DNA from 2 places in the Arthrobacter sp. NPDC057388 genome. Region 1 is predicted to be linked to the other one. Evidence: riboswitches for the same ligand, from Rfam matches in the RefSeq annotation. Region 1 holds a riboswitch; the other holds the start of a gene.
What was found. Region 1 has a riboswitch for thiamine pyrophosphate ahead of thiC (phosphomethylpyrimidine synthase ThiC). Riboswitches for the same ligand answer to the same signal wherever they lie in the genome.
Positions count from the first base shown of each region.

Region 2: another riboswitch for thiamine pyrophosphate. It lies ahead of ACFUTU_RS10935 (FAD-dependent oxidoreductase); the one in region 1 lies ahead of thiC (phosphomethylpyrimidine synthase ThiC).

Region 1 covers NZ_JBHVBL010000010.1:78,242-82,446, reverse strand. Annotated here, with positions in the region: gene thiC (phosphomethylpyrimidine synthase ThiC) at 1-1,435, opposite strand, end outside; TPP riboswitch at 1,431-1,538, opposite strand; gene ACFUTU_RS07275 (amidohydrolase family protein) at 1,613-2,695, shown strand; gene ACFUTU_RS07270 (VOC family protein) at 2,774-3,649, shown strand; gene ACFUTU_RS07265 (hypothetical protein) at 3,768-4,202, shown strand.
Region 2 covers NZ_JBHVBL010000018.1:62,570-66,774, reverse strand. Annotated here, with positions in the region: gene ACFUTU_RS10950 (RNB domain-containing ribonuclease) at 1-823, opposite strand, end outside; gene ACFUTU_RS10945 (ferritin-like fold-containing protein) at 865-1,551, shown strand; gene thiE (thiamine phosphate synthase) at 1,563-2,264, opposite strand; TPP riboswitch at 2,292-2,413, shown strand; gene ACFUTU_RS10935 (FAD-dependent oxidoreductase) at 2,404-3,774, shown strand; gene thiS (sulfur carrier protein ThiS) at 3,771-4,007, shown strand; gene ACFUTU_RS10925 (thiazole synthase) at 4,013-4,205, shown strand, end outside.

The DNA.
Region 1 (4,205 bases):
TCTTGTACGTGATGACGCCGGTCTTGACGTCATCCTTGTTGGGCAGGCCCAGGTGTTCCTTGGGCGTGACGTAGCACAGCATGGCGGTGCCGTAGCGGGCGATTTCCGTGGCGCCGATGGCCGAGGTGATGTGGTCGTAGCCCGGGGCGACGTCTGTCACCAGCGGTCCCAGGGTGTAGAAGGGCGCACCCTTGCAGAGCTCCTGCTGGCGTTCCACGTTCTCACGCACCAGATGGAACGGGATGTGGCCCGGGCCTTCCACCATCACCTGCACGTCGTACTCCCAGGCGCGCTGGGTCAGCTCGGCCAGGGTATCCAGTTCGGCGAACTGCGCGGCATCGTTGGCGTCCGCCGTCGCGCCCGGCCGCAGCCCGTCGCCCAGCGAGAAGGCGACGTCGTACTTGGCGAAAATCTCGCAGAGCTCGTCAAAGTGGGTGTACAGGAAGTTCTCCTGGTGGTGCGCCAGGCACCAGCCGGCCATGATCGAGCCGCCGCGCGAAACGATGCCGGTGACGCGGTTCGCCGTAAGGGGCACATACCGCAGCAGCACTCCGGCGTGGATGGTCATGTAGTCCACGCCCTGCTCGCATTGCTCGATCACGGTGTCACGGAAAATTTCCCACGTCAGCGCGTTCGCTTCGCCGTTGACCTTTTCCAGCGCCTGGTAGATCGGCACCGTGCCGATAGGGACGGGGGAGTTGCGGATGATCCACTCCCGCGTGGTGTGGATGTCATCACCCGTGGACAGGTCCATCACGGTGTCCGCGCCCCACTGGGTGGCCCACTGCAGCTTGTCCACCTCCTCCGCGATGGAGCTGGTCACAGCTGAGTTGCCGATGTTGGCGTTGATCTTCACCAGGAATGCCTTGCCGATGATCATGGGCTCGGATTCGGGGTGGTTGATGTTGCTGGGGATGATGGCCCGCCCGGCGGCGAGTTCGCTGCGGACCAGTTCCACGTCGCAGTTTTCGCGGAGGGCCACAAAGCGCATTTCGGGGGTGATGATGCCCTGCCGTGCATAGTGCATCTGCGTTACGGTTTTGCCCTCCGCCCCGCGGCGGGGCACCGGCCTGGCGCCCTTCCACTCGGCCGAAGCCGCGCCGCGGCGCACGGCCGACTTGCCGTCGTCGAGCAGGTTCCGTTCGCGTCCGTCGTACGTTTCCGTGTCTTCCCGTGCCTGGATCCATTCCGCACGGAAGGGTGCGAGGCCCACCACCGGGTCGCTGCCCGGTCCCGCCGTGCGGTAAACGCGCAACGGCTCATTCTGCTCACCGTTCGGTGACGGCTCCAGGGCGATTTCCGTTACCGGAACACGCAGGCCGTCGCCTTCGAGATAGGCCAGTGAATGGGATTTCAGCGACTGCGTGACGGATTCTGATCCGCTTTGGGCTGATTCATTTTGGGCAGGGGTCAGCTGTGATTTCTGGGTGCTCAATTTACTGCTCACTTCCTTCGCCGGCATTACCCGGACAGGTTCGACGGTCGCAGGCTGCGTCAGCCTGATCTCAGCCCCTGCAAGGGCACCCGTGTGGTCGTTAGACGAAGCTACCACAGCCCGGATTGTGCCTGTCCATCTGTGAAGGAGGCCAAAGCTGCGGCCTAAGCTGGTGGAATGGCGCACATTATTGAATTCAGCGGCACTGTGCTCACAGCGGCGGATGAGGAACGCCGGGGGCTCTGGGCTGTGGACGGGAAACTGACGTTCAACCCGCCAGGCCAACGGCCTGATGCCGTCCTGGACGGCTGGGTCCTGCCCGGATTCGTGGACGCCCACTGCCATGTCGGCCTCGGTCCGGGCGGTCCGGTGGACGACGCCGTGGCGTATGACCAGGCCATGACGGACCGCGACGCCGGCACGCTCCTGGTGCGGGATGCGGGGGTGGTCAGCGACACCCGCTGGCTGCAGCAGAGGCCTGACGCGCCGCGCATCATCCGGGCGGGCCGGCACGTTGCCAGGTCCCGCCGCTACCTTCGGAACTTCGCCGTCGAAGTTGAACCGGATGGCCTCGTCGAGGCGGTGCGCAAGCAGGCGCGGCAAGGTGACGGCTGGGTCAAGCTGGTGGGGGACTGGATCGACCGCCCGGCCGGTGACCTCGCGCCGTCGTTTCCGGCCGCCGCGGTGCGTGACGCTGTCCGGGCAGCCCATGACGAGGGAGCCAGGGTCACGGCGCACTGTTTCGGCGAGGACACGCTGGATGACATGCTCGACGCCGGCATCGACTGCATTGAGCACGCCACCGGGCTGCTGCCCAGGCACATTCCCCGCTTCATCGAGCAGCAGGTGCCGATCGTTCCCACGCTCATCAACATCGCCACCTTCCCCGACATTGCGGATCAGGCCGAACCTAAGTTCCCACAGTATGCCGCACACATGCGCGCACTCTGGGCCCGCCGTCGCGAGCGTGTCCTGGAAGCGTACGAGGCCGGCATCGAAATCTATGCGGGAACTGACGCCGGCAGCGTGATCCGGCACGGCCGCATTGCCGACGAAATCCTCGAACTGCATGCAGCGGGGCTGCCGGCCGCAGCGGCGCTGGATGCCGCCTGCTGGCGGGCGCGCCGGTGGCTGGGAGCCGATGGGGTAGCGGAGGGGGCAGACGCCGACGTGGTGGTCTGCCGCGAGGACCCGCGCACCGTGCCGGAAACCATCCGCAACCTGGGGAATGTGATCTTGCGGGGCGGGATCGTCCGTTAGGAATAAATTGAAGCTTCAAGTAATTTAGAGATGTAAAGACTGCCGAAGTCCGGCGGTCCGGACACTCGGGAGTATTCAATGACAGCAGCAGTCAGCAGCCAGGACTTGCTTCCTGCCGACCTCACCATGGGCACCGTCATGCTCAAGGTGGGCGACATGAAGCTCATGACCGACTACTACCAGCGCGCCCTCGGCCTCGACGTTATCGCCGAGCAGGACGGCGGTCTCTACCTTGGCCGGCTGAAGACGCCGCTGGTGCACCTCGCCCCCGCGCCGGGACTCAACATCCCCGGCCGCGGTGAAGCCGGCCTCTTCCACACCGCCCTCCTGTTCGAGGACCAGTCCTCCCTCGCCGCCACTATTGCCAGTGCGGCCCGGTATGAGCCGCAGTCCTTCGTGGGAAGTGCCGACCATCTGGTGAGCGAGGCGTTTTATTTCACTGATCCGGAAGGCAATGGGATCGAACTCTACTGGGACCGGCCCCGCGAGGCCTGGTCCTGGGACGGTAAGAACGTGGTCATGGACAACGTCGCGCTGCCGCCGCAGAAGTACCTGCAGGACCACCTCACGCAGGAATCCGTCGTCGGCCAGCACGGCGCCGGCGCGGAGGTGGGGCACGTCCACCTGCAGGTGGGGGACGTGCAGTCCGCCCACGAATTCTACGTCGGCACCCTGGGGTTCGAAAAGACGGCGGGTTGGCACGGCCAGGCCCTCTTCGTGTCGGCCGGCGGCTACCACCACCACATGGCCATGAACGTTTGGAACAGCCGCGGCGCCGGACCTCGCCGCGACACTCTCGGCCTCGGCGAGGTCCTCATCGAAGTCCCTTCCGGCGACGACGTCGGCGCTTTGGCCGACCGGCTGAGGGCAGCCGGCGTCGGATCACACCACACCGGTGCCGAGCTCCGCTTCGAGGACCCGTGGCGCAACCGGCTCCGGGTCGCTGTCCGGTAAGCGCCGCTGTTCGAAAATTCTGCGCGCTGAGCCGGGCCGACCCGGTTGGGTTAGGCTGACATCCGAAGGGCCCCAGCGCTGCCGGGGCATGCACCGCCAACGGAATGAGGACGAATCCATGGGCTTCACCGAAGTGTTTGTCGCCACCCACAATGACGCCCTCAAGCGCGCAGAGGCGCTGGAAGGCGGCGCCGCCGCCGGTGACGGCATCCGCATCGCCGGCATCAGCGATTTCGAGATTGAACAGCTCGGTGACTTTGCCGGCGCCGCTGTGCACGCCGCAGGGGCTGACTACGAGCTGGCCATGGTGGACGTGGCCAGCGACTCCCTCCTCGGCGTGCCCGCGGCCATGGTCAGGGCGCTGGCGGAGCTCCTCACCTATGAGTCCGAGGGTGAGGGCAACGTTCTGGACGAGGTCGCCGAGCGCTGGGCAGCCGAGGATGACATGCCGTTCGGCGCCGGGGAGGCACGGAAGTACGTCCAGCAGCTGGCAGAGCTCGCCGGTACCGTGGACGAAAGCAGCAGGACCGGGCTCTACGTCTGGTCTTCCTAGCCG
Region 2 (4,205 bases), on a different contig from region 1:
AGCGTTCATCCGGGGCCGGCATGGTGCGCAGGATCCCCACCTTGCCGTCGAGCATGAGGGAAGCTGCAGCCATCCCGGTCATGAGCGAAATCTGGGCGTTCCAGTCCTCCACCGGAAGCTGCGGGACCGCCACGATCCGGTAGCCGCCGTCGGGAAGCTGGACGATCTCCTGCTCCGGCATGTTCAGGCTGGCACCCCCGCGGGCCCGCTCCAGGTCGACACGCTTGCGGCCCACTTCGCGCAGCAGCTGCAGCATGGGCGGTGCAGTGCCGGCATCGAGGTCGGCCTGGACCCCCTTGTAGTCCAGCTTGGCACGGCTGCGCACGGCAGCGCGGCGGACCAGCGCGGACACCACCTCGGCTGTGGCGTCGAGTTCAAACTCCCAGACGAAGGCGGAGCACAGCTGCCCCGCCAGCAGGCTGCCGGCGTTCTCGCTGATGACCTCCGGGTGCAGCGGAATCCTGCCGTCCGGGGCGTAGAACGTCTGCCCGCGGCGGCGGGTCTCGGCGTCGAGCGCGCCGCCCGGCTGCACGAAGGACGGAACATCGGCGATGGCGTAAAGGATCCGGTAACCGCCGCCGAGCCGCTCAATGAAGAGCGCCTGGTCAAGGTCCGTGGACGACGGCGGATCGATCGTCAGGAAGTCCACCCCGGTCAGGTCCAGGTCGGGGAAGTCCCGGCTGGCGACGGCGGCTTCGGCCTCCTTAAGCACCTCTTCCGGGAATTCCCCGGGAAGCTCCAGTTCCGTCCGCAGCGCGCTCAGGGCATCCGCGAGCGCGTTGGTCTGCTCGTGGACGCTGGGCGACAGCCGATGATGTGACACGAAAATCAGGTTAGCCCGAATTGCGCCGTTAGTCTTGGATTATGGGCACATCCTCGGCTGGCACCGCTCGCTACGACCGCTTCGTCGCAGACCTGTTCGGTGTGATGGCGTACGGTGAACTGTCCGCGTTCGAACGGCTCTCCTCCGACGCCCGTTACTCGCCGACGCTGCACGACCGTGCCGTCCTGGGCAGGATCGCCGTCATCGAATTCCAGCATTACGAGCTGGTGAGCGCCAAGCTGGCAGAGATGGGCGTTGACGTCGAACACGCGATGCTGCCGTTCCAGTCGGCCGTGGACCACTTCCATGAACGGACCCGCCCGGCGGACTGGTACGAATCCCTGATGAAGGCGTACGTGGTGGACACCGTGTCCGCCGATTTCTACCAGGCCGTGGCGCGGTTCGTGGACGCCGGAACCCGGGACGTGATCCGGCAGATCCAGTCCTCCGAAGAGGCCACGGCAGTGCTCCGTGAGCGGCTCAAGGGCGCGCTGGCCGATGACCCCCGGCTCGCGTCGAGACTGGCGCTGTGGGGCCGCCGCCTCCTGGGCGAGGCGATCACCCAGGCCCAGCGGGTCGGCCACGAACATGCCTTCCTGGGCGAGATGTTCGTCGAAGCGGAACCCGGCGCCACGGAGGCCACCGCACGGGAACTGGTCCGCGGCATCACCGCCGAGGTCGCGGAAAACCATTCCCGGCGGATGGTGCAGCTGGGCCTGAGCGGGTAGCCTGCCGGTCGCTAAACGACAGCAGCCGGGGACGTTGCGTCGAGGGCGTCGAGCAGTTCGGCCGCGGCGGCTGCCGGGTCCGGCGCCTCCGTGATCGCGCGGACGACGACGATCCTGCTGGCTCCGGCCGCCAGGACCTGCTCCACGTTGGTGCGGTCGATCCCGCCGATCGCGAACCAGGGCAGCAGCAGGCCTCCCACCCGTTCCTCGTTCGCCGTGCGGACAGCCTGCGCCGCGTACGTCACCAGGTCGAGTCCGACGGCGGCGCGCCCGGGTTTGGTGGGGGTGGCCCACAGCGGGCCCACGCAGAAGTAGTCCAGGCCGCTGCGCCCGTGCGCGGCGGCGATGGCGGCATCCACCTGCTCCGTGCTGTGCGTGGAGAGCCCGATCACCGTTGCATCGTGCAGCAGTTTCCGGGCAGCGCGCAGCGGCAGGTCCTTCTGGCCGATGTGGAACACCGGTGCACCCGCGATGGAGGCGATGTCGGCGCGGTCGTTCACGGCCCAGAGCCGCCCGTGCCTGCGGGCCGCGGCGTGGACGACCTCGAGAAGTTCGAGCTCTTCGGCGGCCTCGATGCTCTTGTCCCGCAGCTGGATGATGTCCACGCCGCCGGCAAACGCCGCGTCCACGAAGTCCGCGAAGTCCCCGCGGTCCTTGCGGGCGTCGGTGCAGAGGTACAGGCGGGCCGTGGTGTGGGCAGAGTGCTGGGTCATGGCAACCACCTTAGTTCCTCTAAACTGGGCAGGTACCGCGGGAGCCCGTCGCCGATGTCATAAAAGGCGCAGGGCTGAGAGGGCGTCAGAGCCGACCGCTTGACCTGATCCGGTTAGTACCGGCGTAGGGAAGGAAATCATGAACCCTGGACCCGGCGGCGAAAATAATGCCGCCACAGTCATTGAGGCTGACGTTGCCGTCATCGGCGGGGGCGTGGTTGGCCACGGTATCGCCTGGGAGGCGCGGCGTTCCGGCCGTTCCGTAGTGCTCATTGACCAAGCCCCCGGCAGCGGCGCAAGCTGGGCCGCTGCCGGCATGCTCGCCCCGGTCAGCGAACTGCATTACCAGGAGGAAGGGCTCCTGGAACTGATGCTGGAGTCCTCGGCCAGGTGGCCGGGGTTCGCCGCCGCGCTCACCACCGGCGGGGACTCCGGTTACCTGACGACGCCGACCCTTGCGCTGGGTGCGGACCCCGCCGACCGCCGGGCACTGATGGACCTGCGGGACGTCCAGCGGAGCCACGGCCTGGACGTGGAGCCGCTGACCATCCGCGAGGCACGCTCCCGGGAGCCGCTGCTCAGCCCTGGCATCTCCTGCGCCCTGGACATCCCCGCGGACCATCAGGTGGATCCGCGCAATCTTGTCAGGGCGCTGGCGGCGGAGCTGGCCGGCTCAGGCCAGGAGATTGCAGGCCAGGAGATTGCAGCCCAGGAGATTGCGGGCCGGGGGGTTGCCGGCCAGGGGACCGGAGTCGAGGACGGATTCGCGGTGCGGGAACACGCCGCCGGCCTGCTCTGGGACAGCGGGCGGGTCCGGGGGGTCCGGCTGGCGGGGGGCGGAAGCGTGCTTGCCGCCGAGACGGTGGTGGCCAACGGCCTGGCCGCCGCTCACCTGCAGAACCTGCCGGAACGCCTTCAGCTGCCGCTGCGCCCGGTCTATGGGGACATCCTCAGGCTCCGCGTCCCCGCGCACCTGCAGCCCCTCCTCACCGCCACCGTGCGGGGCATCGTCCGGGGGGTTCCGGTCTACATCGTGCCCCGGCAGGACGGCACGGTGGTGATCGGTGCCACCCAGCGCGAGGACAGCGTGCCGGGCACCAGCGCCGGCGGCGTCTACCAGCTGCTGCGTGACGCGCAGGCCCTGCTGCCGGCAGTTGCCGAACTCGAGCTGCTCGAAGCCACCGCCAGGGCACGGCCCGGCACACCGGACAACGCGCCCCTGCTGGGCCGCGTGCCGGCGGGCGTATCCGCGAGTGGCGAGGCGGGCGGGGACGTGGCGGGCCTCATCATCGCCACCGGCTTCTTCCGCCACGGCGTGCTGCTGACTCCGGCGGCTGCGGCGATCTGCCGGCAGCTCATGGACGGCATCACCGACCCCCGCTGGGCCGCGTTCCGGCCGGCACGGTTTTCCCCCGGACTTTCCGATTCGCCCGGAGCGGCAGCACCGCCCCGGAGCGGCCACCCCCGCATGACGCACGTCACATTTGACCCAAGCAAGGAATCAGCATGAACATCACTCTGAACGGTATTGAACAGGAAGTAGGCGAGGGCGCCTCGGTCACCACACTCGTCAGCCAGGTCACGGGACGGCGCCTGTCCGCCAGCGGGCAGGCAGCCGACGGCCAGCGGCTGGGCGTTGCGGTGGCCCGCAACTCAGCCGTGGTGCCCCGCAGCCAGTGGCACAGCACCGCCCTTGCCGAGGGCGACGAGATCGAACTCGTCACGGCAGTCCAAGGAGGATGAGCACGATGGCAGAAACACTGATTGAAACAGCGGACAGCCTGGTCATTGACGGGGTGGAACTGGGCTCACGGCTCATCATGGGCACCGGAGGGGCTCCGAGCCTGGACGGTCTCGGCTCAGCGCTGGTGGCGTCCGGAACGCAGCTGACCACCGTGGCGATGCGCCGCTATTCGCCTGCCGAAACGGGCTCGCTCTTCC